Regions from separate parts of the Modestobacter sp. URMC 112 genome, predicted to be linked through region 2. Evidence: riboswitches for the same ligand, from Rfam matches in the RefSeq annotation. Region 2 holds a riboswitch; each other region holds the start of a gene.
The links. Region 2 has a riboswitch for cyclic di-AMP ahead of ACWIX6_RS07745 (C40 family peptidase). Riboswitches for the same ligand answer to the same signal wherever they lie in the genome.
Positions count from the first base shown of each region.

Region 1: another riboswitch for cyclic di-AMP. It lies ahead of ACWIX6_RS09270 (LysM peptidoglycan-binding domain-containing protein); the one in region 2 lies ahead of ACWIX6_RS07745 (C40 family peptidase).
Region 3: another riboswitch for cyclic di-AMP. It lies ahead of ACWIX6_RS11070 (hypothetical protein); the one in region 2 lies ahead of ACWIX6_RS07745 (C40 family peptidase).

Region 1 is NZ_CP199957.1:1,968,547-1,978,261, reverse strand. Features, by position in the region: gene treY (malto-oligosyltrehalose synthase) at 1-2,083, shown strand, start outside; cyclic di-AMP (ydaO/yuaA leader) riboswitch at 2,359-2,522, shown strand; gene ACWIX6_RS09270 (LysM peptidoglycan-binding domain-containing protein) at 2,526-3,095, shown strand; gene ACWIX6_RS09265 (ABC transporter permease) at 3,160-4,371, opposite strand; gene ACWIX6_RS09260 (ABC transporter ATP-binding protein) at 4,368-5,087, opposite strand; gene ACWIX6_RS09255 (hypothetical protein) at 5,084-6,136, opposite strand; gene treZ (malto-oligosyltrehalose trehalohydrolase) at 6,350-8,116, shown strand; gene ACWIX6_RS09245 (dihydrofolate reductase family protein) at 8,119-8,865, shown strand; gene ACWIX6_RS09240 (response regulator) at 8,875-9,462, opposite strand; gene ACWIX6_RS09235 (sensor histidine kinase) at 9,372-9,715, opposite strand, start outside.
Region 2 is NZ_CP199957.1:1,635,014-1,644,728, forward strand. Features, by position in the region: gene ACWIX6_RS07730 (OmpA family protein) at 30-1,172, shown strand; gene ACWIX6_RS07735 (matrixin family metalloprotease) at 1,175-1,990, shown strand; gene ACWIX6_RS07740 (NUDIX domain-containing protein) at 2,012-2,515, shown strand; gene ACWIX6_RS07745 (C40 family peptidase) at 2,520-3,041, opposite strand; cyclic di-AMP (ydaO/yuaA leader) riboswitch at 3,058-3,194, opposite strand; gene ACWIX6_RS07750 (hypothetical protein) at 3,617-3,880, opposite strand; gene ACWIX6_RS07755 (maleylpyruvate isomerase family mycothiol-dependent enzyme) at 3,913-4,509, opposite strand; gene ACWIX6_RS07760 (SRPBCC family protein) at 4,506-4,946, opposite strand; gene ACWIX6_RS07765 (ArsR/SmtB family transcription factor) at 4,943-5,302, opposite strand; gene ACWIX6_RS07770 (DUF4011 domain-containing protein) at 5,338-9,715, opposite strand, start outside.
Region 3 is NZ_CP199957.1:2,360,980-2,370,694, reverse strand. Features, by position in the region: gene ACWIX6_RS11100 (cytochrome P450 family protein) at 1-364, shown strand, start outside; gene ACWIX6_RS11095 (sulfite exporter TauE/SafE family protein) at 798-1,622, opposite strand; gene ACWIX6_RS11090 (FAD-dependent oxidoreductase) at 1,665-3,035, opposite strand; gene ACWIX6_RS11085 (RNA polymerase sigma factor) at 3,092-4,390, opposite strand; gene ACWIX6_RS11080 (YciI family protein) at 4,403-4,747, opposite strand; gene ACWIX6_RS11075 (protein adenylyltransferase SelO) at 4,918-6,390, shown strand; gene ACWIX6_RS11070 (hypothetical protein) at 6,422-7,366, opposite strand; cyclic di-AMP (ydaO/yuaA leader) riboswitch at 7,593-7,744, opposite strand; gene ACWIX6_RS11065 (bifunctional 3'-5' exonuclease/DNA polymerase) at 7,895-9,553, opposite strand; gene ACWIX6_RS11060 (PucR family transcriptional regulator) at 9,550-9,715, opposite strand, start outside.

The sequences.
Region 1 (9,715 bases), 330 kb from region 2:
ACTGCACGACGCCGGGCTCGGCCTGGTGCTGGACCTGGTGCCCAACCACATGGGCGTGTCCGACGCGCACGAGTCGGGCTGGTGGTGGGACCTGCTGAAGCACGGCCGGGACAGCGCGCACGCCGACGCCTTCGACGTCGACTGGGACTTCGGCGGCGGCCGGGTCCGGGTGCCGGTGCTCGGCTCGGGCGACGACCTGCCCAAGCTGGAGCTGGTGCAGGTCGACGGCGAGTGGGAGCTGCACTACTACGACAACCGGTTCCCGGTGGCCCCGGGGACGGCGCAGGCAGGGGACGACCCGGTCGCCGTCCACGACCGGCAGCACTACGACCTGGTCGACTGGCGGCGGGCGGACTCGGAGCTGAACTACCGCCGCTTCTTCGCGATCAACACCCTCGCCGGGCTGCGCACCGAGGACCCGGCGGTCTTCGACGCCACGCACGAGCTGGTGGTGCGGCTGGTGGAGTCCGGCGCCGTCGACGCGCTGCGGATCGACCACCCCGACGGCCTGGCCGACCCGAAGGGGTACCTGGACCGGCTGGCCGGGGCCACCGGCGGCCGCTGGACGGTCGTGGAGAAGATCCTCGAACCCGGCGAGCAGCTCCCCGCCAGCTGGGCAGCAGCCGGGACGACGGGGTACGACGCGCTCGCCGAGGTGGACGAGGTGCTGGTCGACCCGGCCGGCGGAGCGGCGCTGACCGCGCTGGACACCGAGCTGGCGGGCAAGCAGGTGGACTACGCGCAGCTGGTGCACGACTGCAAGCGCGAGGTGACCGACGGCATCCTCGGCTCGGAGGTGGCCCGGCTGGCGCGGATCGTCGGCGAGCTGCCGGGGGTCTCCCCCGCCGAGCTGACCGAGGGCCTGGCCGAGCTGCTGGCCAGCTTCCCGGTGTACCGCAGCTACCTCCCCGACGGCCGCGAGCACCTGGACGGGACGGTGCGCGCGGTCCGGGAGCGGCGGCCGGACCTCGCCGACGCGGTCGACGCCCTGCACCCGCTGCTGGGCGCCGCCGGCACGGAGCTGGCGACCCGGTTCGAGCAGACGTCGGGTCCGGTGATGGCCAAGGGCGTCGAGGACAGCGCCTACTACCGGTGGGCCCGGTTCGTGGCGCTCAACGAGGTCGGCGGCGACCCGGCCCGGTTCGGGACGACGGTCGAGGAGTTCCACGCCGCCCAGCAGCTGCGGGCGCAGCGGCTGCCGGAGTCGATGACGACGCTGTCGACGCACGACACCAAGCGCAGCGAGGACGTCCGGGCCCGGCTGGCCGTGCTGGCCGAGCTGCCCACCGAGTGGGCGCAGCTGGTGCGCGGCTGGCTGGACCGGCACCCACTGGCCGACCGGTCGCTGGCGCACCTGGTGTGGCAGAACCTGGTCGGGGCCTGGCCACTGTCCCGGGAGCGGGCGCACGGCTACGTCGAGAAGGCCGCCCGCGAGGCGGGCACCTCGACCACCTGGACCAACCCCGTCCAGGAGTTCGAGGACCAGCTGCACGCGCTGGTCGACGCCGCCTTCGACGACCCGACGACGCACGCCGAGATCGAGCGGTTCGTCGAGCGGATCGCGCCGGCCGGTCGGTCGAACTCGCTGTCCCAGAAGCTGCTGCAGCTGACCATGCCCGGGGTCCCGGACGTGTACCAGGGCACCGAGCTGTGGGACCTCTCGCTGGTCGACCCGGACAACCGGCGTCCGGTCGACTACGGCCTGCGCCGCTCGCTGCTGGCCCGGCTCGACGAGGGCTGGGTGCCGCCGGTGGACGACACCGGCGCCGCGAAGCTGCTGGTCGTCTCCCGGGCGCTGCGGCACCGGCGGGACACCCCGGACGCGTTCAGCGGCTACACCCCGGTGCAGGCCACCGGCACCGCGGCCGAGTCGGTCGTCGCCTTCGACCGCGGCGCCGCGGTGACGGTGGTGACCCGGCGGCCGGTTCACCTGGCCGGGACGGGGTGGGGCGACACCGCCCTGCAGCTGCCCACCGGTGCCTGGCGCGACCTGCTCACCGGCACCCGGGTGGTGTCCGACGCCTCCGGCGCACCGGTGGGCGAGCTGCTCACCCAGTTGCCGGTGGCGCTGCTCGTCCGCTGAAGGACCCCGTCCTCCCCACCCCTCGCAGGCTCGGGGCAGTGCCCTGGACGGGGCCATACGGGCGTCCGGACTCCCGCGGCACGTCACATGTGGTCACGGGCCGGGGACGCTGCGGCGTTCCCGGCCCGGCCTGTCGCGCGCCGTCCTGGGCCGATGCCCGGAGGGGACGCCGCAGAAGAAGCGGAACCGGCGAGTCTCGTTCACAGTGGGTTCGCGCCCGGGCCGTACCGGACGGGCGTGAGGCACCGGACCGCCCAACCCCGTCCGCCGGCAGCCTGACTCCGACACCACCCAGGACGGGGGCGGGGAACCCACCTATCGACGCGCGCACGCGCGTCTCGGGGTGAAGCCGCACCGTGCCCTCTCCGAGGACGCGGCGGCCGGGCACCGATTCGCCCGAACCCGACAGCTAACCCCGCAGGCGGTGATCGGAGGATCACCCATGTCCAAGCTCTCCCTCAGCCATGCCCGCCGCACGGCGCTGCGCGCCGGCACGGTCGCCCTCGGCACCGCCGCCGTCGGGATCGGCGTGCTCGCCGCCCCGGCATCGGCGTCCGAGTACGACTGGACCGCCGTCGCCCAGTGCGAGTCCGGTGGCAACTGGCAGATCAACACCGGCAACGGCTACTACGGCGGGCTGCAGTTCAGCTCCTCGACGTGGACCGGCCACGGCGGCGGCGAGTTCGCCGCCCGGGCGGACCTCGCCAGCCCGGAACAGCAGGTCACCGTCGCCGAGCGGGTCCTGAAGACGCAGGGCGTCGGCGCCTGGCCGACCTGCGGCAAGCAGCTGCGCCCCGGCACCACGCCGGCCGCGGCACCGGCGCTGGCACCGGCCCCGGCACCGGCCGCTGCCCCCGCGGCGTCGGGGGGCACCTACACGGTGGTCGCCGGCGACACGCTCGGGAAGATCGCCGCGGCGCACGGCACGACGTGGCAGCAGCTGCACGCGCTCAACAGCGCCACGGTGCCCAACCCGCACGCCATCCAGGTGGGCCAGCAGCTGACGCTGTGAGTCGAAGGACCCCCTCGTCCCCCACCGCGAGCGTGCGAGCGGTGGGGGCGAGGGGGTCCTCCACCTAGAACCGGATCGCGTCGATCACCTTCACCCGCACGGCGAGCAGCGCGGGCAGCAGGCCGGCCAGCGCGCCGACCCCCGCCGCAGCGACCAGCCCCTCGACGGCGGCCTGCACCGGAAAGCCGGGCTCGTCGGCGATCGGGATGCCGCCGTTCAGCCAGTCCGCGAGCGGCAGGTTGCGGACCACCACCACGGCCAGGGCCACCGCGGCCAGTCCGGCGAGCACCGTGGCGACCACGCTCTCCAGCATGATGGCGCTGAAGACCCGCGCGGACGTGGCGCCGAAGCTGCGCCGGATGCCGATCTCCCGGATCCGCTGGCGGACCGCCATCATCCCGACGTTGAACACCCCGAGCCCGCCCAGCAGCAGCACCACCGCCCCGACTCCACGGACGGCCAGCCGCAGGGTGTCCAGGGCGTCGGCCAGGCCGGGCGAGTCCTGCCGGAAGGCCTGCACCTCCAGCCCGGGCAGCAGCAGCGGCAGGTCGCTCTGCACGGCCGCGATGACCGCGTCGGCCTGGTCCTCGGGCACCCACAGCTCCAGGGACGGCGGCTGGCCGGCGAACGGGTCGGCCGACGACGCCGCGGCGGCGTCCATCCCGGAGCGGTCCACCCGGTACACCGTCGGCTGGGGGTAGCCGTCGCGGATGACGCCCACCACCGTGGCGGTCAGCGGCCGGGGCCCGCCCAGCACGACGGTCCGGGGCTCGGTGAGCTCACCGCCGCCCAGCATGTCCACCATGAACTCGTTGACGACCAGCGCCGGGGACAGCGCCGTCCGGTCGCCCTCGCGCAGCCAGCGGCCGGCCACCGGCTCGATCCGGTGCAGCGGCCCGTAGGACGGCGACACCTCGATCACCTGCAGGCTCTGCGTGCCGCCCGGCAGCCGGAACAGGCCCTCGCCGTACTTGACCGTGGCGTAGGCAGTGACGCCGTAACGGTCCAGCAGGCCCCCGACGGCGGTGTCCCACGCCCCGGCGTCCGGCGGCATGCCGGTCGCCGGGTCGTAGGCGCTGAGCCCGATGGTCGCCGCCCGGCCGGCCCCCCGCTCGGCCTGCTCCTGCTGCACCTGGGCGACGATCAGGCCCAGCGCGGTCACCGACGTCATGGCGAAGACGGCGAGGAACACCCCCACCAGGGACAGCACGACCCGCGCCTTGTGGACCCGGACCTCGCTCCACGCCTCGGCCAGCACCCCGAGGACGCCGGTCACGGGACGACCTCCGCCGCGACGGTCTCCAGCGGCGACAGCCGACCGGCCTCCAGCCGCAGCCGCCGGTCGGCGAGCGCGGCCACCCCCAGGTCGTGGGTGATGGTGATCAGCGCCGCGCCCTGGGCGGCGGTGGCCTCGGCGAGCAGCGCCATCACCGACCGGCCGGTCTCCACGTCCAGCGCGCCGGTCGGCTCGTCGGCGAGCACCACCCGTGGACGGCGGACCAGTGCCCGGGCGATCGCCACCCGCTGCTGCTCGCCGCCGGAGAGCCGCTCGGGCACCTGCCCGGCCCGGTCGGCCAGCCCGACCCGGTCGAGCACCTCCAGGGCCGCGCGCCGGCGGGTGAGGAAGTCGCGGCCGCGCGCGTACAGCAGCGGCGCGGCCACGTTCTCCGCGGCGGTGCGCCGGGGCAGCAGGTTGAACTGCTGGAAGACGAAGCCGAAGCACTCCCCGCGCAGCCGGGCCCGGCGGCGGCCGCGGAGCCGGTCGGTGGGCTGCCCGTCGAGCAGGTACTCCCCCGACGTCGGGTCGTCGAGCAGGCCGAGCACGTTGAGCAGCGTCGACTTGCCCGAGCCGGACCGGCCGACGATCGACACGTGCTCCCCGGCCCCGACGGTCAGGTCGATGTCGGTGAGGATCGGCAGCAGGCCGCCGTCGGGCAGCCGGACCTCGCGCCCCACCCCGGTGAGCTGGAGCTGGCTCCCGACCGGGTTCATCCGCCGAACCCGCCGTAGACCATGCCGCCCATGTCCCCCATGCCGCCGGGGACCGGGGTGTCGTCGGTGACCGGCACGAACTCCAGCACGGTCTGCCCCTCGGTGACCCCACCGGTGACCTCGATGACGATCCCGTCGGTGAGCCCCAGGGTCACCGGGGTCTCGGTGGGGGTGCCGTCGTCGCCGACGACCCACACGTTGCCGGCCTGCACCGACCCCTGGACGGCGGTGATCGGCAGGATGAGGACGTCGGTGGCCGTCCCGGCCTGGACGGCGACGCCGGCCGCCATCCCGGCGAACACCGGGGTGCCCGAGGGCACGGCGCAGCGGGCCGTGGTCCCGGTGCCGGGGGTGCCGCCGGCGGCCGGGTCGCCGGCCGGGTCGGCGGGCGTGGCCGCCGGCGCGGCGCCCAGGACGAGTCCGGTGCAGCTGAACGGCGCCGGGCCGCCCTGGACGGTCACGTCGGCGGTGGCCGGCGGCCGCAGCAGCCGGAACTGGTCGGCCTGGCTCAGCGGCGCGGTGACCGACAAGGTGCCCGGGGAGATCGAGCCGACCGCGTCACCGACGGCGACCACCTGGTCCACCAGGGCGTCGAAGGTGGTCAGCGTGCCGGCGCTGGGCGCGTTGACGGTCACCGTCTTGACCAGCGGCTCCCGCGGGGTGACCACCGGGTTGCCCTCGGCGTCGGTGCTGGTGACCGGCTCCCGCTCGGTCGTGACGGTCACCTGCAGCAGGCCCTGGCCGGCGGTCACGGCGGCGCCGGGGGCGACGAGCAGCTTCTTCACCGTGCCCGCCGCGGTCACCTTGACCGGCACCGGGGCGTCGGCGACGACGGTCCCGGTCACCGACACGGTGTTCTGCACCGTGCCGCGGACGACCGGCACGTGCGGGCTCTCCAGCTGCACCGCCGCCGGCTGGGCGACGTCGCCGCCGGGGTCCACGGCCCCGCTGCTGCCGCCGCGGAAGGCCAGGACCACGAGCGCGAGGGCGATGACGCTCCACACCACCAGGCGGAGGACCGGGAGGACGACACCACGGAAGGTCTGCACGGCTGCTCATCTCGCTGGTGGGGCGGGCAGGCGAGGACGTTATCGGCAGGATCGGCGCCGGCGGGTCCACCTGCGGGCTGATCTGCGGGGTGTCCCGTCGTCCCCCGGGCTGACCGCGATGGTGGGGCACCGCACGGTTGGCCCCGCCCTCGGCGGGCATGATCGGCCCGGCTCCGCCGGAGCCGCACCGTCGTGATCCGATCAGGAGTCCCCATGGCAGCCCCGTCGCCCACGCCCGTCGAGTTCTCCGTCTGGGCGCCGCTGCCCGAGCGGGTGCGGCTGACCGTCGACGGCGCCGTCCACGACATGCAGCGGGACGACGCCGGCTGGTGGCGGGCCACCGTCGAGGCCGGCCCGGAGGCGGACTACGGCTTCCTGCTCGACGACACCGAGCCGGCGCGGCCCGACCCGCGCTCCCGCCGCCAGCCCGAGGGGGTGCACGGGCTGTCCCGCCGGTACGACCCCTCGTCCTACGCGTGGCAGGACGCGGCGTGGACCGGCCGGCCGCTCGCCGGGGGCGTCGTGTACGAGATGCACGTCGGCACGTTCACCCCGGAGGGCACGTTCGACGCGGCCATCGGCCGGCTCGGCCACCTGGTCGAGCTGGGGGTCGGCTTCGTCGAGCTGCTGCCGGTCAACGGGTTCAACGGCACGCACAACTGGGGCTACGACGGCGTGGCCTGGTACGCCGTCCAGGAGACCTACGGTGGGCCCGAGGGCTACCAGCGGTTCGTCGACGCCTGCCACCGGCACGGCCTGGGCGTGATCCAGGACGTCGTCTACAACCACCTCGGGCCGTCGGGGAACTACCTGCCGGAGTTCTTCCCGGTGTTCGCCGAGGGCGGCGCCAACAGCTGGGGCAACTCGATCAACCTGTCCGGCCCGGACTCCGACGAGGTGCGCCGGTACATCCTGGACAACGTCCTGATGTGGCTGCGGGACATGCACGTCGACGGGCTCCGGCTCGACGCCGTGCACGCCCTGGTCGACGAGCGGGCCACCCACGTCCTGGAGGAGATGGCGGCGGAGGTGCAGCGGCTGTCGGTCGCCGAGGGCCGGCCGCTGACGCTGATCGCCGAGAGCGACCTCAACGACCCGCGCATGGTCACCCCGCGGGTGGCCGGCGGTACGGGCCTGGACGCGCAGTGGAGCGACGACTTCCACCACGCGCTGCACACCCAGCTGACCGGTGAGGGGCAGGGCTACTACGCCGACTTCGACGCCGCCGGCCTCGGGGGGCTGGCCAAGACCCTGACCGGCGCGTTCTTCCACGCCGGCGACTGGTCCAGCTTCCGCCGCCGGCACCACGGCCGGCCGGTGGACACCGCCGCCCTGCCGGGCTGGAAGTTCCTGGCCTACCTGCAGGACCACGACCAGATCGGCAACCGGGCCATCGGCGACCGGATCTCCGCGACCCTCACCCCCGGCATGCTCGCCGTCGGCGCCACGCTGGTGCTCACCAGCCCGTTCACCCCGATGCTCTTCATGGGCGAGGAGTGGGGCGCGGTCACGCCGTGGCAGTTCTTCACCAGCCACCCCGAGCCCGAGCTGGGCAAGGCCACCGCGGAGGGGCGGATCGGCGAGTTCGCCGCGCACGGCTGGGACGCCGCGGTGGTCCCCGACCCGCAGGACCCGGAGACCTTCACCCGGTCCAAGCTCGACTGGTCCGAGCTCGACCGGGCGCCGCACGCGGACCTGTTCGCGGTGCACAAGGCGCTGATCGCGCTGCGCAAGGCGCACCCGGACCTGGTCGACCCGGACCTGTCCGCCGTCGAGGTGCAGTGGGACGACGCCGACCGCTGGCTGGTGGTGCACCGGGGGGCGCTGCGGGTGGTGGCGAACCTGTCCGCCGAGCCGCGCGAGATCGACCTCGACGTGCCGGCGACCGGGGTGCTCTTCGCCAGCGCGGACCTGCCCACCCTGCAGGACGACACGGTGACGGTGCCGGCGGAGAGCGCCGCCGTCCTGACCACCCGCTGAGCGTGCGGCGCCTGCTGCCGCCGGCCGAGCCGGTCGACGGGACAGCGCTCGTCGACGACGCCATGCTGGCCGAGGCCTACCGGCTGCCCGCCGGGCGGCACCTGCGGGTCAACTTCGTGGCCGCGCTGGACGGCGCGATCAGCGTCGAGGGGCGCAGCGGCGGGCTGGGCTCCGAGGGCGACCGGCGGGTGTTCCGGGTGCTGCGGGCGCTGGCCGACGCCGTCCTGGTGGGGCACGGGACCGCCGCCGCGGAGGGCTACCGGCCGGTGCTGCCCGACTCCCCCGTCGGCCGGCTGCGGACGGCGCTGGGCCGCGAGCCCACCGCGCCGGTCGTCGTCGTGTCCCGGCGGGCCTCGCTGTCCCCGGACGCGCAACTGGTCACCGACGCGGTCTCCCCCACCGTGCTGGTCACCTGCGCGGCCGCGGACGCCCGCCGGCGGGCGGCGCTGACCGCCGCCGGCGCCGTGGTGCTGGTGTGCGGGGACGACGACGTGGACCTGCCCGCCGCGGTGGACGCGCTGGCCGACCGGGGGCTGGCCCAGCTGGTCTGCGAGGGCGGGCCGGCCCTGTTCTCCGCGGCGCTGGCCGCCGGCGTGGTCGACGAGCTCGACCTGTCCGTCGCCCCGCTGCTCGTGGGCGGCGGGCCGGGACTGCTGCCCGGGGCCCTGGCCGGTCCCCGCCGCGCCGAACTGCGCCAGGTCCTGGAGGAGGACGGCTACCTGTTCACCCGCTACGCACTGGGGTCCTGACCCCGCCGGTCAGGGACGGCCGCCGACGCCGGCGTCCCGCGCCCGGGCCACCGCCGCGGCGCGGCTGGCGACGCCCAGCTTGAGCAGCACGTTGGACACGTGGTTCTGCACCGTCTTCAGGCTGATGCCCAGGCGCAGCGCGATGGCCTCGTTCGACGCGCCGCGGGACATCCGCTCCAGGACCGCCTGCTCCCGCTCGGTGAGCTGCGGGAAGGCCGGGCGCCGGGCGCCGGCCAGACCGGTCAGCAGCGCACCGCTGACCGCCGGGTCGAGGATGGCCTGGTCGGCGTGGACGGCGGTGATGGCCCGCAGGATGTCGTCCGGGGGCGCGTCCTTGACGACGTACCCGCGCGCCCCGGCCCGCAGGACGTCGCCGACCAGCGAGGCGTCGGCGTGCATCGTCAGCACGAGCACGCGCACCCCCGGCAGCTCGCGCACGATCCGCTCCGTCGCCGGCACGCCTCCCCCACCGGGCATGTCGAGGTCCATCACCACGACGTCGGGGGTCAGCGCGAGGGCCGTGGCGACGACCGCCTCGGTGTCCGCGGCCTCGCCCACGACGTCGATTCCCGGGACGGCGTCGAGGAGCCGTCGCATGCCCAGCCGGAAGACGGCGTGGTCGTCGGCGACCACGACCCGGATCGCGGCGGCGGCGTCGTCCACGGGACCTCCAGGGGGAACGTGGCGTGCACGTGGGTGCCCCCGCCCGGCGCCGGGGCGAGGGTGCAGCTGCCACCGAGCTCGACGGCGCGCCGGCGCATGGAGCCGATGCCGACACCGGCGACGTAGGGGCGGGCCAGGCCGCGCCCGTCGTCGGTGACGGCGACCTCGAGGACCGGTCCGTCCTGCT
Region 2 (9,715 bases):
GTTCCCGCTCCCCCCTGTGCCGTCTCGCCGTGGCGAGCGGCGCGCTCGCCGTCGCCGTCGGCCTGACCGGCTGCGCGGAGCCCGCCGCGCCCACCGGCGGGCTCGCGCTGGTCGTCGGCGCGCGCAGCAACATGCCGGTGGTGAGCGTGGACGGGGCCGCCGCGGCCGCGCTCGAGGGGGCTCTCGGCGCGCAGTCGGACCTGTCGCTGGTGGTCGCCGACGGCGCGCCGTTCGAGCTCGACGCGTGGCCGCTGCAGGTCAGCGACGAGAACGCGCAGGCCGCCGACGCCGACCGCGCGGCGCACCGGGCGCGGATCAACCAGCACCTGACGACGGCCGCGGCGCGGACCCCGGAGGTCGACCTGCTGACCGCGCTGGAGCTCGGCGCCCGGTCGGTCTCCTCGGCCGCCGGCGGGCACACCCTCGTCGTCGTCGACTCCGGGCTGTCCACCGTCGCGCCGCTGGACTTCACCGGGCCCGGCCTGCTGGACGCCGACCCGGCCGAGCTGGCCGCCAGCCTGCAGGACGCCGGGCAGCTGCCCGACCTGACGGGCGTGGACGTGGTCTTCCAGGGCCTCGGCGACACCGCCGACCCGCAGCCGGCCCTCGGCCGGGCGCAGCGCGCCAACCTGGTGGCGATCTGGACCGCGGTCGTCCAGGCCGCCGGGGCGGACGGCGCCCGGGTCGAGGAGGCACCGCTCGGCGGGGCCGCCGCGGCCGGGCTGCCCCCGGTCAGCGTCGTCCCGCCGGGCAGCAGCGTGCAGTGCACCGCCGGCACGGTGGTGCTGACCGGCGGGGACGTCGCCTTCGCCCCGGACAGCGCCGCCTTCGCCGACCGTGCGGCGGCCTCGGCCACGCTGGAGCCGATCGCGGCGCAGATGGCCGACGGGGAGCTCACCGCCACGGTCACCGGGACGACGGCCCGGGTCGGCGACCCGGCCGGGCAGCGGGCGCTGAGCCTGCAGCGCGCCCAGGCGGTGGCCGACCTGCTCGTCGACCTCGGCGTCCCGGCCGGCTCGCTCACCGTCGTCGGCCTGGGCAGCGAGTTCCCCGGCTACGTCCCCGACTCCGACGCCGCCGGCGCGCTGGTCCCGGCCGCGGCCGCGTCGAACCGCAAGGTGGTCCTCGACCTGGCCGGCGCGTCGGCCGACGTCACCTGCGCCCTGGGCTGACGGTGGACCGGCCGGACGGTCCCCGGCCGCCGGCCCCCGGCGTCCGCGGGTTGCTGTCGGTGCTGCTGGTGGTCGGGCTGTCCCTGGGTGCCGCGCACCTCGCCGGTCCGCCGTCCGTCGGCGGAGCCGCCGAGGCGGCGGGGGTGCCGACCCGGCCGACGCCGGGCGTCGGGTCCGCGGACCGTCCGCTGGGCACGCCGCTGCCGGCACCGCCGCAGGGCGGCGTCCACGGGTTCGTCGCGCTCCAGGACGACGGCGTCACCCCGGTCGGCTACGACCCCTGCCGCCCGGTGCACTACGTCGTCCGTCCGGACAACGCGCCGGTGGGCGGGCAGCAGGTGCTGCACGACGCGGTGGCCCGCGTGGCGGCGGTCACCGGCCTGACGTTCGTCTTCGACGGCCCGACCGACGAGGCCTCCGGCGCCGTGCGGGAGCTCTTCCAGCCCGACCGGTACGGCGACCGGTGGGCGCCCGTGCTGGTCTCGTGGCAGACCGAGGCGGAGAACCCCGAGTTCGCCGGCGACGTCGCCGGGGAGGCCGGCAGCGTCCCGGTGTCCGTGCCCGGGAGCCCGAAGGTGTTCGTCAGCGGCCTGGTGGACCTGGACGCCGCCGCGTTCGCCCGGGTACTCGCCGAGCCGGACGGCGTCCCGCGGGCCCGGGCGATCGTGCTGCACGAGCTCGGCCACCTGGTCGGGCTGGACCACGTGAGCGACCCGGGCCAGCTGATGTACCCGGAGACCGGGGTGCTCGACCTCGCGCCCGGTGACCTGACCGGGCTGGCGCGGCTCGGTGCGGGGGCGTGCGTCCCGGAGGTGTGAGGGCCCTGTGAGGATGGCGCGGTGCCTCCTCCCAGCGCCGGGATCCTGCTCTACCGGCTGAGTCCCGCGGCCGGCTGCGAGGTGCTGCTCGGCCACATGGGCGGGCCGTTCTGGGCCCGCAAGGACGACGGCGCCTGGTCGATCCCCAAGGGCGAGCACGGCCCGGACGAGGAGCCCGCCGACGTCGCCCGCCGGGAGTTCCAGGAGGAGCTGGGCTCGCCCGTGCCGGCGTCCGAGCTGCTGCCGCTGGGCCGGCTGCGGACCTCCAGTGGCAAGCTGCTCACCGTCTTCGCGGCCGAGGGCGACCTCGACGCCGCGACCACGGTCAGCAACACGTTCCCGCTCGAGTGGCCACCCCGCTCCGGCCGCGTCCAGGAGTTCCCGGAGATCGACCGGTCGGCGTGGTTCCCGGTGGCGGAGGCACGGACCAAGCTGGTCAAGGGCCAGGTGCCCTTCCTCGACCGGCTGCTCGCGCACCTGTCCGGCTCCGACGGCCGCGATGGGCCGCCGGAGCCGGACGGCTGACGCCTCAGACCAGGCGGCGGGCGATGTTGAAGCCGTACATCGCGTCCACGCTGGAGACCTTGACGACGTCCCCGGCGGTCGGCGCGTGCACCATCTGCCCGCCGCCGACGTAGATGCCGACGTGGCTGACCGGGCTGTAGAAGAACACCAGGTCACCGGGCTGCAGGTCCCCCCGGGCGACGGGGGAGCCCATCGTGGACTGGACCCGCGACGAGTGCGGGAGGGAGACCCCCGCCGCGGCGAGGGCGAACTGCGTGAGCCCGGAGCAGTCGTACGTGTGCGGGCCGGCGCCGGCCCAGACGTAGGACTTGCCCTGCTGGGCCAGGGCGGTGTCGACCACGGCCTGCGCCGCGGAGTTCGGGGCGGCCACCGACGCCGACGCGACGGCGTCGCCGGTCGGGGCAGGGGCGGACGCCTGGGCGGTGAGCGGGGTGAGCAGCACCCCGGCACTGGCGACGAGAGCGATCGCTGCTCGACGGCCGGGGCGGGAGGGACGACGAGCAGGGGACGTGCGCATGGTCGTCATGGACGACGGGATCTCCTTGTTCTCCGCAACCGCCTACCGAGTTAGCTGACGGGTTCGGGCGGGGAACTCGCCCGGCGCTCGGCACTCGTGCCGGCAGCGCTTCACCCCAGTACTGCGGTGGGTCCCCGGTCCGGGCGTCGGCTCGCTGAGTACGGCTGGAGCCCGGTTCGGCGGTGTCCGGCGGGTGTCACCTGGAACGGCGACGACGGGACCCGGCGGACGCGACGACGGTAAGTGCCGTCTGGGAGTTCGCCGAGCGCACCATGCGTGCTCGCTCGGTTGCTCACGGTAACTCCCCGAGGTGCTCGGGAGGACGACTCGCCGAGCGGTACCTGCGGCTACTCCCGACGGTCCGGAGACGCCAGGGACCGGCGGTGCGCGAGGAGGTTGCGCGCTACATCTGTCCTGTCCTGCGCGAGTCCGAACCGTCGGTCAGTGATCCAGCACGTCCAGCGGCGTAACGACGGTCACTGACGGGCGAGTCTCAGCGACTCCTCGCCGGATCTGCGTTCTCGTCCCAATTGGGTGGCTGGAAGCCACGAGAGCGCGGATCTCACCCGGTGTCGGAAGCCTGCTCAGGTCTCCTCGTCCACGGCGTCCAGATCAAAGCGGGTTCTGTGGCCGTTGGAGGACCCGGCCTCGTCCCACTGGCCGTCCTCGCCCCGCCGGAAGTAGACGGAGTACGCGTAGTCGCCGTTGACGAACAGGTTCACCGCCGCCCGACGGGTCGACACGACCACCGAGTCCACCCGGGCGTCGGCCGCCGCCGACCAGTCCGCCAGGGCGAGGCGCACCAGCCGCTGCCGGTCGGCGTCGTCCACCCGGTCCTGAGGCTCCACCGTCGCAGATTAGGGCAGGTGTCGTCGCCGGATCAGCTGCGTGGCAGGCTCTGGCCGTCGGGCAGGGTGCGGCCGCTCAGCAGTGCCAGCAGCCGGCCGCTGTCGGCGCGCACGGCGTCGCCGCTGCCCCAGCTCCAGTCGGCGTCCTCGGCCTCCAGGCGGACGCCGGCCAGGTCGATGCCGAAGAACGCGCCGCCGGCGGCGGTGAGCTGGTCGAGCACCGCCACCACGGCCTCCGTCGGCGCGACCGCCGGCCGGTCGAGCGCGACCGTGACGTCCAGGGAGTGGATGACGGCGTGGCTCAGCGCACCGGCCGCGCCCCCGCCCGGCGGCTGCCACGCGTGCAGCACCGGGGAGCGCAACGCCGCCAGCAGGTCGGCCTCCGGCAGGGAGCCGTCGCGCGCCGCCACGGTGTTCGACAGCACGGTGAAGTCCCCGCCGGCCGCCGCCATCTCCGCGCCGAACTGCTCGGGTGTCAGCCGTGCCGGCATCGTCACGTGCGCGACCACGTGCCGGACCTGCCACCCCTCGCACAACGACGGGGCGTCCCAGGCCCCCGCTGGCGCGGAGGCGAGCGCGTCGGCGAGGCCGTCGCAGGTCGGTGCCACCCAGGTCTGCAGATCCCTCACGGTCGTTCCTCTCGGGTCAGGCGGGCGAGGTGCTCCTCGAGCGCGTCGAGCGAGCTGAGGAAGCCGGCACGGGCCTCGGGCGAGCGCATCGCCTCGGGCACGTGCCGCTGGCGGATGACGATCTCGGTGCTGCCGTCGCCGAGCTCGGTGAGCGTGCTGGTCGTGTGCACCCCGGTGGCCGGCTCGACCCAGGCCAGCCGCTCGGGCGCGACGACCTCGGTGAACGCAGCCACCATCCGGTGGCTGCCGGAGTCGCCGACCATCAGGGTCTCGAACCGGCCCCCGACGCGCAGCTCGACGACGATGCCGTCCAGCGGGGTGGTCGTGCCGCGCGGACCCCAGAACTGCGTCAGCTCCGCCGGCTCGGTCAGGCACCGCCACACCAGCTCGCGCGGCGCGCGGACCACCCGCCGGGAGACCAGCTCGTCGGCGCTCACCGCGGGCCGCCGTCCTGAACCCGGGCCAGGTGCGCCTCGAGCCGGTCCATCCGCTCCGCCCACGTCCGCCGGCTGTCCTCGATGAAGGACACCGCGGCCTCCAGCGCCTGCGGTTCCAGCCGGCACGGGCGGGTCTGCCGGTGCCGGCCCCGGCTCACCAGGCCGCACCGCTCGAGCACCCCGATGTGCTGGGAGACGGCCTGCAGGCTCATCGCGTACGGGGCGGCGAGCTCGGTGACCGTCGCCTCGCCCTCGCTCAGCCGGGCCACGATGTCCCGCCGGGTGCGGTCGGCGAGCGCGGCGAACATCGCGTCGAGCCGCTCGTCGTCGAAGGTGACCGCCACGGGGTTACTCAAGCACCTGCTTCCTCAAGCGTCAACTTGAACAACCGTCACGCGGCGCTGATCAGGTTGCCGGCCGGCTGCCGGGTCACCCGGCTGGCCCGCACCGCGTGGGCCAGCGCGACCTCCAGGTACGGCAGCAGCACAGGGTGCCGCCGCCGGTGACCGAAGACCGCCAGCGTCCGGGCGAACAGCTCGTCCCGGGTCATCCCGTCCCCGGCGCGGCACAGCGCCACCATCGCGTTGCCGATCTCGTCCGGGTGCACGTGCTCCAGCGGCCGCTCGGCGCTGGACGCCTGGCGCCGGAACCCCGTCCACTGCGCCGGGTCCAGGCCCGGGGGCCAGCGGAACTCCGCCGACGGGTCCGGCAGCAGCGCCAGGATCGACTCGCGGCGCGCCTCGTTCACCCGGGCCACCCCGAACGCCCCCGCGGTCAGCCGGGCCAGCCGCTCGCGGTGCACCGGCCCCTCCGCCGCGATCCCCGCGGCCAGCACCCGCCGCACCTGCCGGGCGACCTCCGGGTCGGTCAGCCGCCGGAACACCTTCGGTTCCCCGGCCGGCTTCGGCGTCCACGGCAGGAACGGCCGCTCGCCGGCCAGCGTCGCCGGCGGCACGGCCGGACGCGCCGTCACCCGCACCGGCGCCGCGCTCCGCGACTGCGCCGCGGCGGCCGTCGCCCCTGCCGTCGACGCCGGAGCGGCCGGCGGCACGGTGACCGGCGGCGGCTCGACCAGCAGCGGGACGGCGGCCGCCGCCGGCAGCGGGGCCGGCGGTGCGGCCGGCGCGGGGCCGACCGCCGCCGCCACGGCAGCTCCCAGCCGGTCGGCCACGGCTCCCGGGTCGGCCAGCCACGAGCCGAGCGACACCCGCTCGACCGCCGGCCAGCCCCGCACCCGGCCCAGCACGTCCACCGGCATCCCGTCCCGGTCCGTGACCGTCTCCCGGGCCGCCCATCCGGGCCCGTCGAGCAGCACCGCCAGCACCGGCTGCCCCGGTGCGCCCGGCCGGGCGACCGACAGGTCCACCCGGAACGCCGACAGCCCGACGTCGGTGCGCACCACCAGTCCGCGGGCCCGCAGCGTCGCCGCGACGTCCTCGCGGTGCGCGTCCGGCCCGCCGCCGGTCCGCGGGACGGCGTCCACGTCTCCGGCCGCCAGGTCCAGGTAGGCCCGCAGCTGCCGGACGCCGAGCGCCGACGTGCCCCCGGCCGCCAGCTGCTCCGGGTCGAACGACGCGTAGACGACGACCTGCCGGCGCGCCCGGGTGACCGCCGCGTTGAGCCACCGTTCGCCCCCGGCGCGGGCGAGCGGACCGAGGTCGACGGGCACCGGCCCGCCGGCCGGGGCCGAGCAGCCCAGCGACAGCAGGACGACGTCCCGCGCCAGCCCTGTCACGTCGTCCACGTGCGCGACGACGAGCGCGCCGGTGTCCAGTGCGGTCCCGACCCGCTCGTCGCCGGTGTCCCGCAGCAACCGCTCCACCAGCGCGCGCTGACCGGGGTGCAGCGTCACGACGGCCAGCGACAGCGCGCCGCCGTCCACCCGCCGGCGCACCTCGGCCACCACCGCCCGCGCCTCGGCCGGGTTGGTCCCCGGCAGCGACCCGTCGCGGTGGAAGGTCCCGGCCACCCGGACAAGCGAGAGCGGCCGTCCGCCGACGGGTGAGGGGAACGTCCGGATCCGTCCGCCGGAGTGGTGGGCGTTGCTGAGCGCGAACAGCGCCTCGTCGGCGCTGCGGTGGTGCCAGGTCAGCTCCAGCCGGGGGAGCCCGGCCCGCAGGCAGGCGTCCAGCAGGCTCTCCGCCGGGGGCGCGTCGGACGTCGGCGACGGCGGCGGCAGGCGGTGCCGGTCCCCGACCACGACCGCGGACCGGCCGCGGGCCAGCGCCCCGACCGCGTCGGCCACCGCCAGCCGCCCGGACTCCTCGACCACCACCACGTCGAACAGCTCCGGGACGGCGGGCAGCCAGGTCGCCGCCGACTCCGGGTCGGCCAGCACGCACGGGAGCTGCTCGGGCCGGGCGTCACCCGCGGCACCCGCCGACCACCCGGCCAGCGCCGCCCGCACCGACGCCCGGGCCGCCGCCGACGCGACCGGGAACCGGCGCGCCGCCTCGTCCTGCCCGCCCGCCTCGTCCCGCCCGGCCGCTGCCTGGCGCTCCTGCAGCGAGGCACGGGCCAGCCCGCGGTCGAAGGCGGGGACCGCGTCCTCGGCCGCCACCGCCCCCTGCAGCAGCGCGGACCGCGCCGCGTCCAGGCCGGCGGCGCGCAGCAGCTCCAGCCCGGTCAGCAGCTCCCGCCAGGCCCGCAGCGACGGCAGGCCGAAGGTGTCGATCGCCCGCCCGGCGCGGGTCGCCGTCCACCGGGAGAGGAGCCCGTCCTCGCCGGCCCACCCGGCCAGCTGGTCGGACGGGGCGGCGCACGCGGGGGACAGCCCGGCCACGGCGTCCCGGACGCGGCCGACGGCGGCGACCGCGGCCGGGTCCCCGGTCGGGCCGGTGAGCAGGAAGCGGCGCAGCGCCGGAGTGAACGGGCGGGGGTGCCCGGCCGCGGCACCCAGCCGGCGCAGCCGGGCGACCCGCCGCTCGACCAGCGCCGGGTCGGCCAGCGGGTTCCACGTAGGGAGCACGCCGAGCCCGGACACCAGGGCCGCGCGCCAGGCCAGCGCCCGGGCCGCCGCCTGGATCTCGACCAGGTCCGCCAGCAGCCCCGGCACGTCGGCCGGGGCCACCCGCGCGTCGGCGCGGAGGACCGGGGCGAGCCGGTCCAGCACGGCGGCCAGCCGCTTCGTCCGGCCCAGCCGGCCCGACGCCGCCGCCTCGGCGCCGGCGTCGGCGAGCTCGGCCAGCGGGAGGTCCAGCGCGTCCGGCAGCGCGACGTCCAGCCCGGCGTGGGTGGCGGCGCAGAAGGCGTTGACCGCGCGCAGCAGGGCGTCCGTGGCCGCCGACCACTCCGCGGTGCCGGTCTCGTCCAGCACCTCCAGCGGGACGGAGCCGTCGACCAGGTCGGCCAGCACCGCGGCCAGCACGCCGAGGTCGTCCGCCGTCCGCACCCGGGTGAGCACGTCCGCCAGCGGGCCGCCGGCCGGCAGCCCGTCGACGGCGCGGTCCACGGCGACGACCGCCGCCTGGACGGCGACCGGGTCGACGTCCGGCCGGTCCAGGAAGCCCCACGGGTGCCCGGCCCGCGGCTCGGCGGGGGCGGCGCGGGCGGGCAGCGCGGCCAGCACGTCGCGGACCGCGCCCACCGTGCGCACCGACGCGTTCGCGGCGAAGGACCCCGGCAGCAGCAGCTCGGGGGAATCGTCGGCGGGCAGCACCCCGCACCGGGCCGCGTACAGCGAGAGGCCGGCCGAGTTCGGCTCGTGCAGCCGCCGGACGGCGTCGTGCAGCCGTCGGCGCAGTGCGGGCAGCTCGTCGGCGCCGTCCGCCGGCACGTCGGGGGACGCCGCGGGCGCGAGGGCCGCGCCGGTGCGCAGGTCGCCGACCACCGGGCCGAGACCCGCCGCGGACAGCCGGCCGGCGAGGTCGTCGAGCGCCCTCCCGTGCCCGGCGACGACCAGCACCCGCCGGCCGTCGGCGACCGAGCGGGCCACCAGGTTCGCGACGGTCTGGGTCGCCCCGGTCCCGGCGGCCGCGTCCAGCGCGAACGTCCGCCCGGCGGTGGCCGCGGCCACGGCGCGCAGCTGCGCGGAGTCGGCCGGCAGCGGCAGCGTCGCGGCCAGCTCGTCCAGGTCGCCGTCCACCGCCACCCGTGGTGCTCCCGGTGCCGAGAGGGCGGGTGCTCTCGGTACCGGGAGCACCGGGGGCGGGACGGCGGCGAGGGCGGCGACCACGGGGTGCCGGGCGAACGCCTCGCCGTGCTCGTCCAGGTCCGCCCACGCCCGGGAGGGCGCGGCCGGGACGACGGCGAGCTCGGCGGTCGGCTCGACGGTCGCCGGCACGTCGGCGGCGGCGAGCGCGTCCCGTAGCCCGGCGAGCACGTCCTCGACCGACCCGGTCGGGTCTGCCGGCCCGGCCAGGTGGAGCGGCAGCCGCACGCCCCAGTCCCGGTGGAGCTCGGCGACCAGCCGCGGGTCGAGCCGCCCGGGTCCGGTGGCGGTCAGCCGGCAGCCGCCGGACGGCGTCCCGGTGAGGGCCGCGGGCACCAGCAGCAGCGGCGCCCGGCGCAGCCCGCTGTCCGCGTCCAGCAGCACGCTGCCCAGCGCCAGGACCAGCCGGTGCCCGCCCGGTCCCGCCGCGCCCTCGGCGAGGGAGGCCAGCCGGTCCGGACAGTCCCCCGCCGGGACGTCGACGGAGACCGCGGCGTGCCCGGGCTGCAGCCCGGTGAGCCGGCCCGCGGGCACCAGGTCCACCGCCGCGCCGGCGGCGACCAGGTCGGCGATCGCGGCCGGTCCGCCGGCCGGCGCCGCCAGGGCCAGCCGGTCGACG
Region 3 (9,715 bases), 730 kb from region 2:
CGACCTGGCCACCTACCGGCACACCACCGAGCCGGTCGAGATCGGCGGCGTCACCATCCCGGCCGGCGAGGTGGTGCTGGTGGCGCTGGCGTCGGCGAACCGCGACCCCGCCCAGCACCCCGACCCCGACCGGCTCGACCTGCACCGGGAGCCCGGGCACCTGGCCTTCGGCTACGGCCTGCACCACTGCCTGGGCGCTCCGCTCGCCCGGCTGGAGGGCGAGGTGGCGTTCCGGACGCTGCTCGGCCGCTTCCCGGACCTCGCGCCGGCCGCCGCGCCGGAGGACCTGACCTGGCGGTCGAGCATGCTGATCCGCGGGCTCACCCGGCTGCCGGTCCGGCTGTGGGACCCGGACCACCGCTGAGTCCGCTGCCCCGGGGCGGTCCCCCGGGCGCAGCCGTCCCTCCCACCGGAGGTGTCCCTGTCCGGCGTCCCCAGCCGCACGACCCCGTAGCCCCTCGCCCACGCCGAGCGCGCCGCGCTCGCCGACGACCTGGCCGGACCGACCCGGGAGCGTCTTGGCCAGCGGCACGGGGACCGGGGTCCGCGAGGGCCGTGAACGGCTCGACGAGCTGCTCGCCGCCTGACGTGTCCCCGCCCGGCCGCCGATGTGCACCAGCTGGTCGCCTCGAGCCGATCGAGGCCGCCGTACGTGCACGACGACGTCGGGCTCGACGCTCGCCCTGACCATGGCCGGCCGGGGCGTGTACTGCGACGACCTCACCGGGCCCGGGGGGACCCTGCGCGCCCGCTGCGGGTCGGCGGAGGGTGCGCCGTCCGACCCCGGCGGAGCCCGGTCAGGTCAGCAGGGGCCGGAGGTTCTCCGTCCACACGTCCCAGCCGACCCGGGCGACGAGCGCGGTGACCACCACCAGGAAGGCGATCCGGATGAAGCCGCTGCCCCGCGTCGTCGCCGTCCGGGAGCCCAGGTAGCCGCCGAGCATGTTGGCCGCGCCCATCAGCAGGCCCAGCACCCAGGACACCGACCCGTGCGGCACGAAGAACAGCAGCGCCCCGAGGTTGGTCGCCACGTTGACGATCTTGGCCTTGGCGCTGGCGGCGAGGAAGTCGTAGCCGAGCAGGGACACCATGGCGAACACCAGGAACGACCCGGTGCCCGGACCCAGGACGCCGTCGTAGAAGCCGATGCCGGCGCCGACGGCGGCGGCGACGCCGTGGTGCCGGCGCCCGGCGTGCCGCAGCGCGGTCCGCGCGCCCAGCGCCGGCCGGAGCACGGTGAAGACGGCGATGGCCACCAGCGCGACCACGATCACCGGCTTGAACACGCTGGCCGGCAGCAGCGAGGCGACCGAGGCGCCGACGGAGCTGCTCGCCAGGGCCACTGCGGCCATCGGCAGGGCGGTCCGCAGGTCGGGGCGGACCCGGCGGTGGTAGGTGACGGCGCTGGTCGTGGTGCCGGCGATCGACGCCAGCTTGTTGGTGGCCAGCGCCTGCACCGGGCTGAGCCCCGGGACCAGCAGCAGCGCCGGCAGCCGGAGCAGCCCGCCGCCGCCGACGACGGCGTCGATCCAGCCGGCCCCGAGCGCGGCGACCAGCACGAGGACGAGGACGGTGGCGCCCATCCCCTCGGGGAGGAGGCCGGCCGGCAGCACGTCGGTCACCCGCCTGCCCCGTCGACCCGCCTGCCCGGTGCCCGCGCCGGGTCAGCGGGGATCGGACTCCACCGCCTCGAAGGCCTTGCGCGCGGCGATGAGCACGGGGTCCCACACCGGCGAGAACGGCGGTGCGTAGGAGAGGTCCAGCGAGAGCACCTCGTCGACGCCCATCTCGTTCCAGATGCAGATCGCCAGCGCGTCGATGCGCTTCCCGGAGCCCTCCCGGCCGACGATCTGCGCGCCGAGCAGCCGCCCGCTGCGCCGCTCGGCGATCATCTTGACCCGGATCGGCTGCGCACCGGGGAAGTAGCCGGCCTTCGTCGTGGAGTCGACGACGGCGGTGACGAACGCGTACCCGGCCGTCTCCGCCTCCCGGGAGGACAGCCCGGTCCGGGCCGCCTCGGTGTCGCAGATCTTGGTGATCGCGGTGCCGATCACGCCCGGGAAGGTCGCGTACCCGCCGCCGATGTTGAGGCCGGCGACCCGGCCCTGCTTGTTCGCGTGCGTGCCCAGCGCCACCACCACGGGCTGGCCGGAGAGCCGGTGGCGGGACTCCACGCAGTCGCCGGCGGCCCACACCCCGGGCACCTGGGTGCGCATCCGGGCGTCGACCGCCACGCCCCCGGAGACGCCCAGCGGGATCCCCGCCTCCTTCGCCAGCCGCACGTTCGGCCGCACCCCGAGGCCCAGCACCACCAGGTCCGCGGGCAGCTCCCGGCCACTGGCCGTGACCACGCCGCAGGCGCGGCCGTCGTCGCCGACCTGCACCTCGGCCACGCCGTCGGACAGCACCAGCTCGATGCCCTCGCCCCGGACGGCCTCGGCGACGAAGGCACCGACGTCGGGGTCGAAGGTGCCGATCGGGGTGGCCGACATGTCCACCACGGTGACCTCCAGGCCGCGCACCCGGCACGCCTCGGCGATCTCCAGCCCGATGTAGCCGCCGCCCACCACGACCACCCGGCGCACCCGGCCGCCGTCCAGCTCGGCCCGCAGCGCCGCGCCGTCGTCCAGCACCTGGACGCCGTACACCCCGTCGGCGTCGATGCCGGGCACCGGTGGGCGCATGGGCACGCTGCCCGTCGCGTAGACGAGGTCGTCGTACGGCTCGGTGCCCGACGCGCCGCCGTCCAGCGCCCGCCAGGAGACGGTCCGGCGGTCCAGGTCGATCCCGACGACCTCGGTGCGCATCCGCACGTCGATGCCGGCCGCGCGGTGCTGCTCGGGGGTGCGGGCGACCAGCGCCGCCTCGTCGGGGACCGCGCCGCTGATCCAGTAGGGGATCCCGCAGGCGGAGTACGAGGTCGCGCGACCCCGTTCGAACATCACGACGTCGAGGTCCGGCTGCCGCTTCCTGGCCTGGGACGCGGCGCTGGCGCCCGCGGCGTCCCCTCCGATCACGACGAGGCGTCTGGGCACCCCCCGGACGCTAGGTCACCGCACGGCAGACCGGAACGGGGACCCCGACCGGACGCTCAGGTCCGGTCGGGGCCCAGCTCGCGCAGCCGGCCCTCGAGGAAGGCGCGCTCGACGGCGTTCCCGGTGAGCGCCAGCGCCTCCGCGTAGGCGTCCCGGGCCTCGCCGACCCGGCCGAGCCGCCGGAGGAGGGCCGCGCGCGCCGCGGGCAGGTAGCCGTAGCCGGCCAGCTGGCGCTCACCGGCCAGCTCGTCGAGGGCGCGCAGCCCGGCCGCGGCCCCGCGGGCGAACCCCACGGCGACCGCGCGGTTGAGGGCGACCACCGGTGAGGGCCACAGCCGGGTCAGCACGTCGTACAGGGCCAGGACCTCGCCCCAGTCGGTGTCGTCCCACGTTGGTGCCTCGGCGTGGACGGCGGCGATCGCCGCCTGCAGCGCGTACCGCGTCGGCGGCCGCGCCCGCAGCGACTCGCGGACGAGGGCCACGCCCTCGGCGATGGCCCGGCGGTCCCAGCGGGACCGGTCCTGCTCCTCGAGCAGCAGCAGCCGGCCGTCGGGCCCGGTGCGGGTCTCCCGGCGGCTGTCGGTGAGCAGCAGCAGTGCCAGCAGGCCCGCCACGGCCGGGTCTTGCGGCAGCAGCCGGCGCAGCATCCGGGCCAGCTCGACCGAGCGCTCCACCAGGTCGCGGCGCACCAGTTCCTCACCGGCCGGGGCGGTGTGCCCGGTGGTGAAGAGCAGGTGCACCACGGAGAGGACCGCGTCCACCCGCGCGGGCAGCTCCGCGGCCGGCGGCACCCGGTACGGGATCCGGGCCACCGCGATCTTCTTCTTCGCCCGGGTGATCCGCGCGGCCATGGTGGCCTCGCCCACCAGGAACGCCCGGGCGACCTGCGCGGTGGACAGCCCGCACACCAGTCGCAGGGTCAGCGCGACCTGCGCCGGCCGGTCCAGGGCGGGGTGGCAGCAGGTCACCACCAGCCGCAGCCGGTCGTCGGGCAGCTCGCCGTCCGCCCGGGGGTCGTCGAGGAGGTCGCCGGGTCCGGGCAGCGTCTCGTCCTCGACGAGCAGCGGCAGGTGCCGGTGCTCGACCCCCCGGTGGCGGACGACGTTGAGGGCGCGGCGCCGGGCGGTCGTGGTGAGCCAGGCCCCGGGCCGGGCGGGGACGCCGGAGGTGCACCAGTCGGTGAGCGCCGCGGCGAAGGCGTCCTGGACGCACTCCTCGGCGGCGTCCAGGTCGCGGGTGACGCGCACCGTCGCGGCGAGCACGAAGGCCCACTCGCGACGGTGCGCGTCGGCGACCGCGGCCGCCACGGCCGCGTCGCAGGGGCCCGCGCCGAGCGTGCGAGGCGTGGCGGGCAACGGGGCCCTCTCTCAGTCGAAGGTCATGACCGGGCGGACCTCGACCCCGCCGAACCTCGCCGGGCAGAGCCTGGCGACGGCCAGCGCGGTGTCCAGGTCGGGTGCGTCGAGGACGTAGTAGCCGCCGAGCGCCTCCTTGGTCTCCACGAAGGGGCCGTCGGTCACCTCCGACCCCGCGCGCACGCTGGTCGCCGTGCTGGTCGACTGCAGCGCCTCGCCACCGACCAGCTTGGCGCCGTGCTGCTCCACCTGTGCCGCGAAGTCCTGGTGGGCCTGCATGACCTCACCGAGGACCTCGGGCGAGGCGCTGGCGTAGGCGGCCTCGTCCTCGTAGATCAGGATCAGGTACTGGGTCATCTCGTCCCCTCGGGTCCCGGGCCCGCCGATCGGGCCCACACCTCCTCGACACGCACCACCTCACCGGATCGACAGGGAGCGGGGAAGGAGTTGCGGGCTCCCCGTCCCCGGCTGCCTGGGACCCCCGGACCGCCCGGCCGGGAACGGCGGCCGGACGTAGGCTCGGGGACGTGAGCGTCGCCCCGCCACCGACCGTCCTCCTCTCCGACCGCTTCGCCCGCGAGCTCCCCGAGCTGGCCGTCCCCTGGCAGGCCGCGGAGGCGCCGGAGCCGCGGCTGCTGGTGCTCAACGAGCCGCTGGCCACCGAGCTCGGCCTCGACCCCGGCCGGCTGCGCGCCGACGGGCTGGGGCTGCTGACCGGCACCGACGTCCCCAGCGGCGCCACCCCGGTGGCGCAGGCGTACGCCGGGCACCAGTTCGGCGGGTTCGTCCCGCGGCTGGGCGACGGGCGCGCGCTGCTGCTCGGCGAGCTCGTCGACACCGGGGGCCGGCTGCGCGACCTGCACCTCAAGGGCTCCGGACGGACGCCGTTCGCGCGCGGCGGGGACGGCCTGGCCGCCGTCGGCCCGATGCTGCGCGAGTACGTGGTCAGCGAGGCGATGCACGCCCTCGGCATCCCGACCACCCGCTCCCTCGCGGTGGTCGCCACCGGGCGCCCGGTGCGCCGGGAGACCGTGCTGCCCGGAGCGGTGCTCGCCCGGGTGGCCAGCAGCCACCTGCGGGTGGGCACCTTCCAGTACGCCCGCGCCACCGGCGACGTCGACCTGCTGCGCCGCCTCGCCGACCACGCCATCGCCCGCCACCACCCGGACGCCGGTCGGGCGGACCGGCCGTACCTGGCGCTGTTCGAGGCGGTGGTCGCGGCGCAGGCGTCGCTGGTCGCCCGCTGGATGCTGGTGGGGTTCGTGCACGGCGTCATGAACACCGACAACACGACCATCTCCGGCGAGACCATCGACTACGGGCCGTGCGCCTTCCTCGACGCCTTCGACCCCGCCACGGTCTACAGCTCCATCGACCAGGGCGGGCGCTACGCCTACGGCAACCAGCCGGTCGTGGCCGAGTGGAACCTCGCCCGGCTCGCCGAGGCCCTGCTCCCGCTGGTCGCCGACGAGGAGGAGCAGGCGGTCGAGCTCGCGGTCGCGGCACTGGGCGGGTTCCGGCCGGCCTACAACGCCGCCTGGTCGGCCGGCATGCGGGCCAAGCTGGGCCTGTCCGACGGCCTGTCAGACGGCCCGGACGACGCGACGCTCCTCGCCCTGGCCGGCGACCTGATGGACCTGCTCAAGGAGAACCACGTGGACCACACGTCGTTCTTCCGGGCCCTGGGCACCGCCGCCCGCGGGGACGCCGAGCCCGCCCGCCTGCTCGTCCTGGACCTGGCCGGGCTGGACGGCTGGCTCGAGCGGTGGCGGGCGCTGCGCCCGGACCCGGCCGGGATGGACCGGGTGAACCCCGTGCACATCCCGCGCAACCACCTCGTCGAGGAGGCGCTGGCCGCCGCGACGGAGGGCGACCTGGCCCCGCTCGGCCGCCTGCTGGAGGCGGTGACCGCACCGTTCGACGAGCGGCCGGGCTTCGAGCGGTACGCCGCGCCCGCCCCGGCGGACTTCGGCGCCTACCGGACCTTCTGCGGCACCTGAGCCGGCCGGGCCCCGGGGCCCGGCCCGAGGGTCAGCCCCGGTAGTTCACGTGCGGGTGGTCCATGTGGTTGGCCGTCGCGCTGCCGCGGTCGGACATGCCCTTCCACGACCCGGAGGGCGAGGAGAGCATCCGCTGCTCCCAGATGACGTAGTCCACGCCCAGCTCGTCCCAGTGGGCGATGTGGTACTCGACGATGGCGTCCCCGAGGGAGCTGTTCGACCCGACCATGTAGTCCACCGCCAGGCCGGACGGGTGGCCACCGGGGTCGGCGGCGCTGGGCCGGGTCCCGCCGAGGGTGATGCCGCCGGCACCGGGAACGTTGCTGACGACGGCGTCGGCCGCGGCCTGGGCCTGCGGCCGGATGCTGCCGGCGGAGTTGGAGATGCGGGCGACCGCGGAGGCCGACGTCGAGCCCGACACCGCACCGCCCGCGGCCCGGGCCGCCGCGGCCGGTGCGGCCCGCCCGGCGGCGCCCGCGGCGGCCTGCTCGGCCTGCCGGCGGGCGGCCGCCTCGGCCTCGGCCTTGGCGGCTGCCTCGGCGGCGGCCGCTGCCTCGGCGGCCGCGCGGGCGGCGGCCTCCTCGGCCGCGCGCCGGTCGAGCTCGGCCTGGTCGGCGGCTGCCTGCGCCTCCTGCGCCGCGGTCTGCGCGGCCTCGCGGGTGCCGCGGCTGGCGGCGAGCTCCTCGAGCGGCCGCAGGTCCTCGGTGACGTCGAGCGGGCGGGCCTGCGCGCTCAGCCCGAGCTGGGCGGCGACGCTGACCGGCTCGGCCGCCGCGACGTCGGCCTGCGCGGGGGGCTCGGCGCCGGCGAGCACGTTGACCAGCACGGCGCCGGCCACGGCCGCGCCCAGGTAGACCCCCGGGCGGCGGACGGGCGGACGGAGGCGTGCGCGGGCCCGGCCGCGGCGCTCGGCGGCGCGGCCGGGAGTGGTGCGGGGGTGCATGGGGATGGTGGCTCCGGGTGCGGGGGCAGCCACGTCCGAGGTGGACGGCTGCGGGGTGCGGGCAGGGGCGGTGGCGTCCCGGGCGCGCGACAGGGCCCCGCCAGGTCAGGCGGCGGGGAGCTCGGGCCGGGGTGACCGAGGTCGGGGGCCCGGCGGGCGTCGGTCCGGGACGGCCGGTGCGGTCAGCTGCGCAGGCGCAGCCTCTGCCGGAGGCGGAGCGGGGGTGCAGTGGTGCAGGGGCGCGCCATCGGGCGGCTCTCCGTTCTCCCGGTTGCCGCCTACCGAGTCAGCTGACGGGTTCGGGCGGGAAGCAGCCCTACCCGCACCGGACGGACGTCCGGCGCAGGATTCACCCCAGTGGTGCGGTGGGTCCCCGGCTCGCCCCGGAGGGCGACTCGGCGGCGTCCAGCCGGACTCCCCGAGCGGGGACGTGACGGTCGACCGGACCCGGCCACCCTAAACGCGTTATCGACTCGTGACAATCAGCGGCCGCAGATTCGTCGGGTGACGAGCGTCGCGCGGCCCCCGCAGGCGGGCCCGGGGGTATAGGGGCCGGCCGGGTCAGCCGGCGTCCGCCCACGAGGTCACCACGGCGACGTCCAGCGGGAAGTCCACGGGGAAGGACCCGAAGAGCAGCCGGCCCGCCGTCGCCGCGGCGCGCTGCACCTCCGCCACCACCTCGGCGGCCAGGTGCTCGGGGGTGTGCACGACGACCTCGTCGTGCAGGAAGAACGCCAGGTGCGGCCGCTCCGCCAGCGTCCCGGTGCCACCCAGCCGCCACAGCCGGTTGCGGAGGTCGGCGAGCCAGCACAGGGTCCACTCGGCGCCGGTGCCCTGGACGACGAAGTTGCGGGTGAACCGGCCCCACGCGCGGCGGTGCCGGTCCCGCTCCTCCCGGGAGCCGCCCTCGTCCGGCGGCTCTCCCAGCCCGACGGCCCGCTCCGCCCACTCCCCCCGCGGCGCCGGCGAGCCACGGCCGAGCAGGGTGTGCACCACCTCCCCGCGCTCCCCCGCCCGGGCCGCCGCCTCCACCAGCGCGATGGCCCGGGGGTAGCTGCGGGCCAGCCGGGGCATGAGCCGGCCGCTCTCGCCGCGGGTGCCGCCGTACATGGCGCCGAGCATCCCCACCTTGGCCTCGGCCCGGCTGGCGACCGCCCCGGCGGCGACCATGCCCGCGTAGAGGTCGGCCGACCGCGCGGCCCGGGCCATCGCCGTGTCCCCGCTCATCCCGGCCAGGACGCGCGGCTCCAGCTGGGCGACGTCGGCGACCACCAGCCGCCATCCGTCGTCGGCGACCGCCGCACCGCGCACCTGGGCCGGGACCGACAGCGCCCCGCCGCCGTTGGACGCCCACCGTCCGGTCACCACCCCGCCGGGCACCAGGTACGGCCGGAACCGGCCGTCGCGCACCCAGCTGTCCAGCCACGCCCAGCCGTTCGCCTGCAGCAGCCGGCTCAGCCGCTTGTGCTCCAGCAGGGCCGGGATGCCGGGGTGGTCCAGCTGCTCCAGCGTCCAGGACCGGGTGTCGGCCACGGGCAGCCCGGCGCCCTGCAGGGCGCGGAGCAGGTCGCCGGGCGAGTCGGGGTTCAGGCCGGGGGTGCCGAAGGCGGCGCGGACGTCGGCGACCAGCTGCTCGAGCACGGCCGGCCGCGACCCGGCCGGCGGGCGGGGACCGAGCAGCGCGGTCAGCAGCCGGTCGTGGACGTCGGCCCGCCACGGCAGGCCGGCGTGCGTCATCTCGGCCGCGGCCAGGGCACCGGACGACTCGGCCGCCAGCAGCAGCCCGAGCCGGGCACGCTCGGGCGAGGCGGCGAGCGCCGCCTGCTGGCGCCTGTGCTCGGCGACCGGGTCGAGGGAGTCCGCGGGGTCGGCGAGCGGGAAGAGCGCCGGGTCGGCCGCGGTCACCGGCTGGAGCGCGTCCCACCCGTCGGCGGCGGCCGGCAGGGACCGGTCGACCAACGGCGACCGCCGCAGGACGGCGGAGCCCAGCCGCAGGTCGGTGCAGCGCTCCACCCGGACGCCGGCGTCCAGCAGCGCCGGGTACCACCGGCTGGTGTCGTCCCACACCCAGCGGACTCCCCGGCCCTCCCCTTCGCGGACGAAGCCGGGGAGCGCCTCGGCCGGGAACGTGGTCACCCGGTCCGGCCCGCCCGTGCCGCCGTCCTCGCGCGCCTCGACGTCCCGCCCGCGGCGCACCAGGACCACCCGGTCGGTGCTCACCGGGCGGGGCCCTGCCAGCGCAGCACCTCCAGCGCGGCGGCCACGCCCACCACGTCGTCGGCGAGCGGGCGCGGCAGCAGCTCGTCGGCCCGGGCCAGCCGGCGCAGGACCGTGTTCCGGTGGGTGAACAGCCGCTCGGCGGTCCGGGAGGCGTTGCCCAGC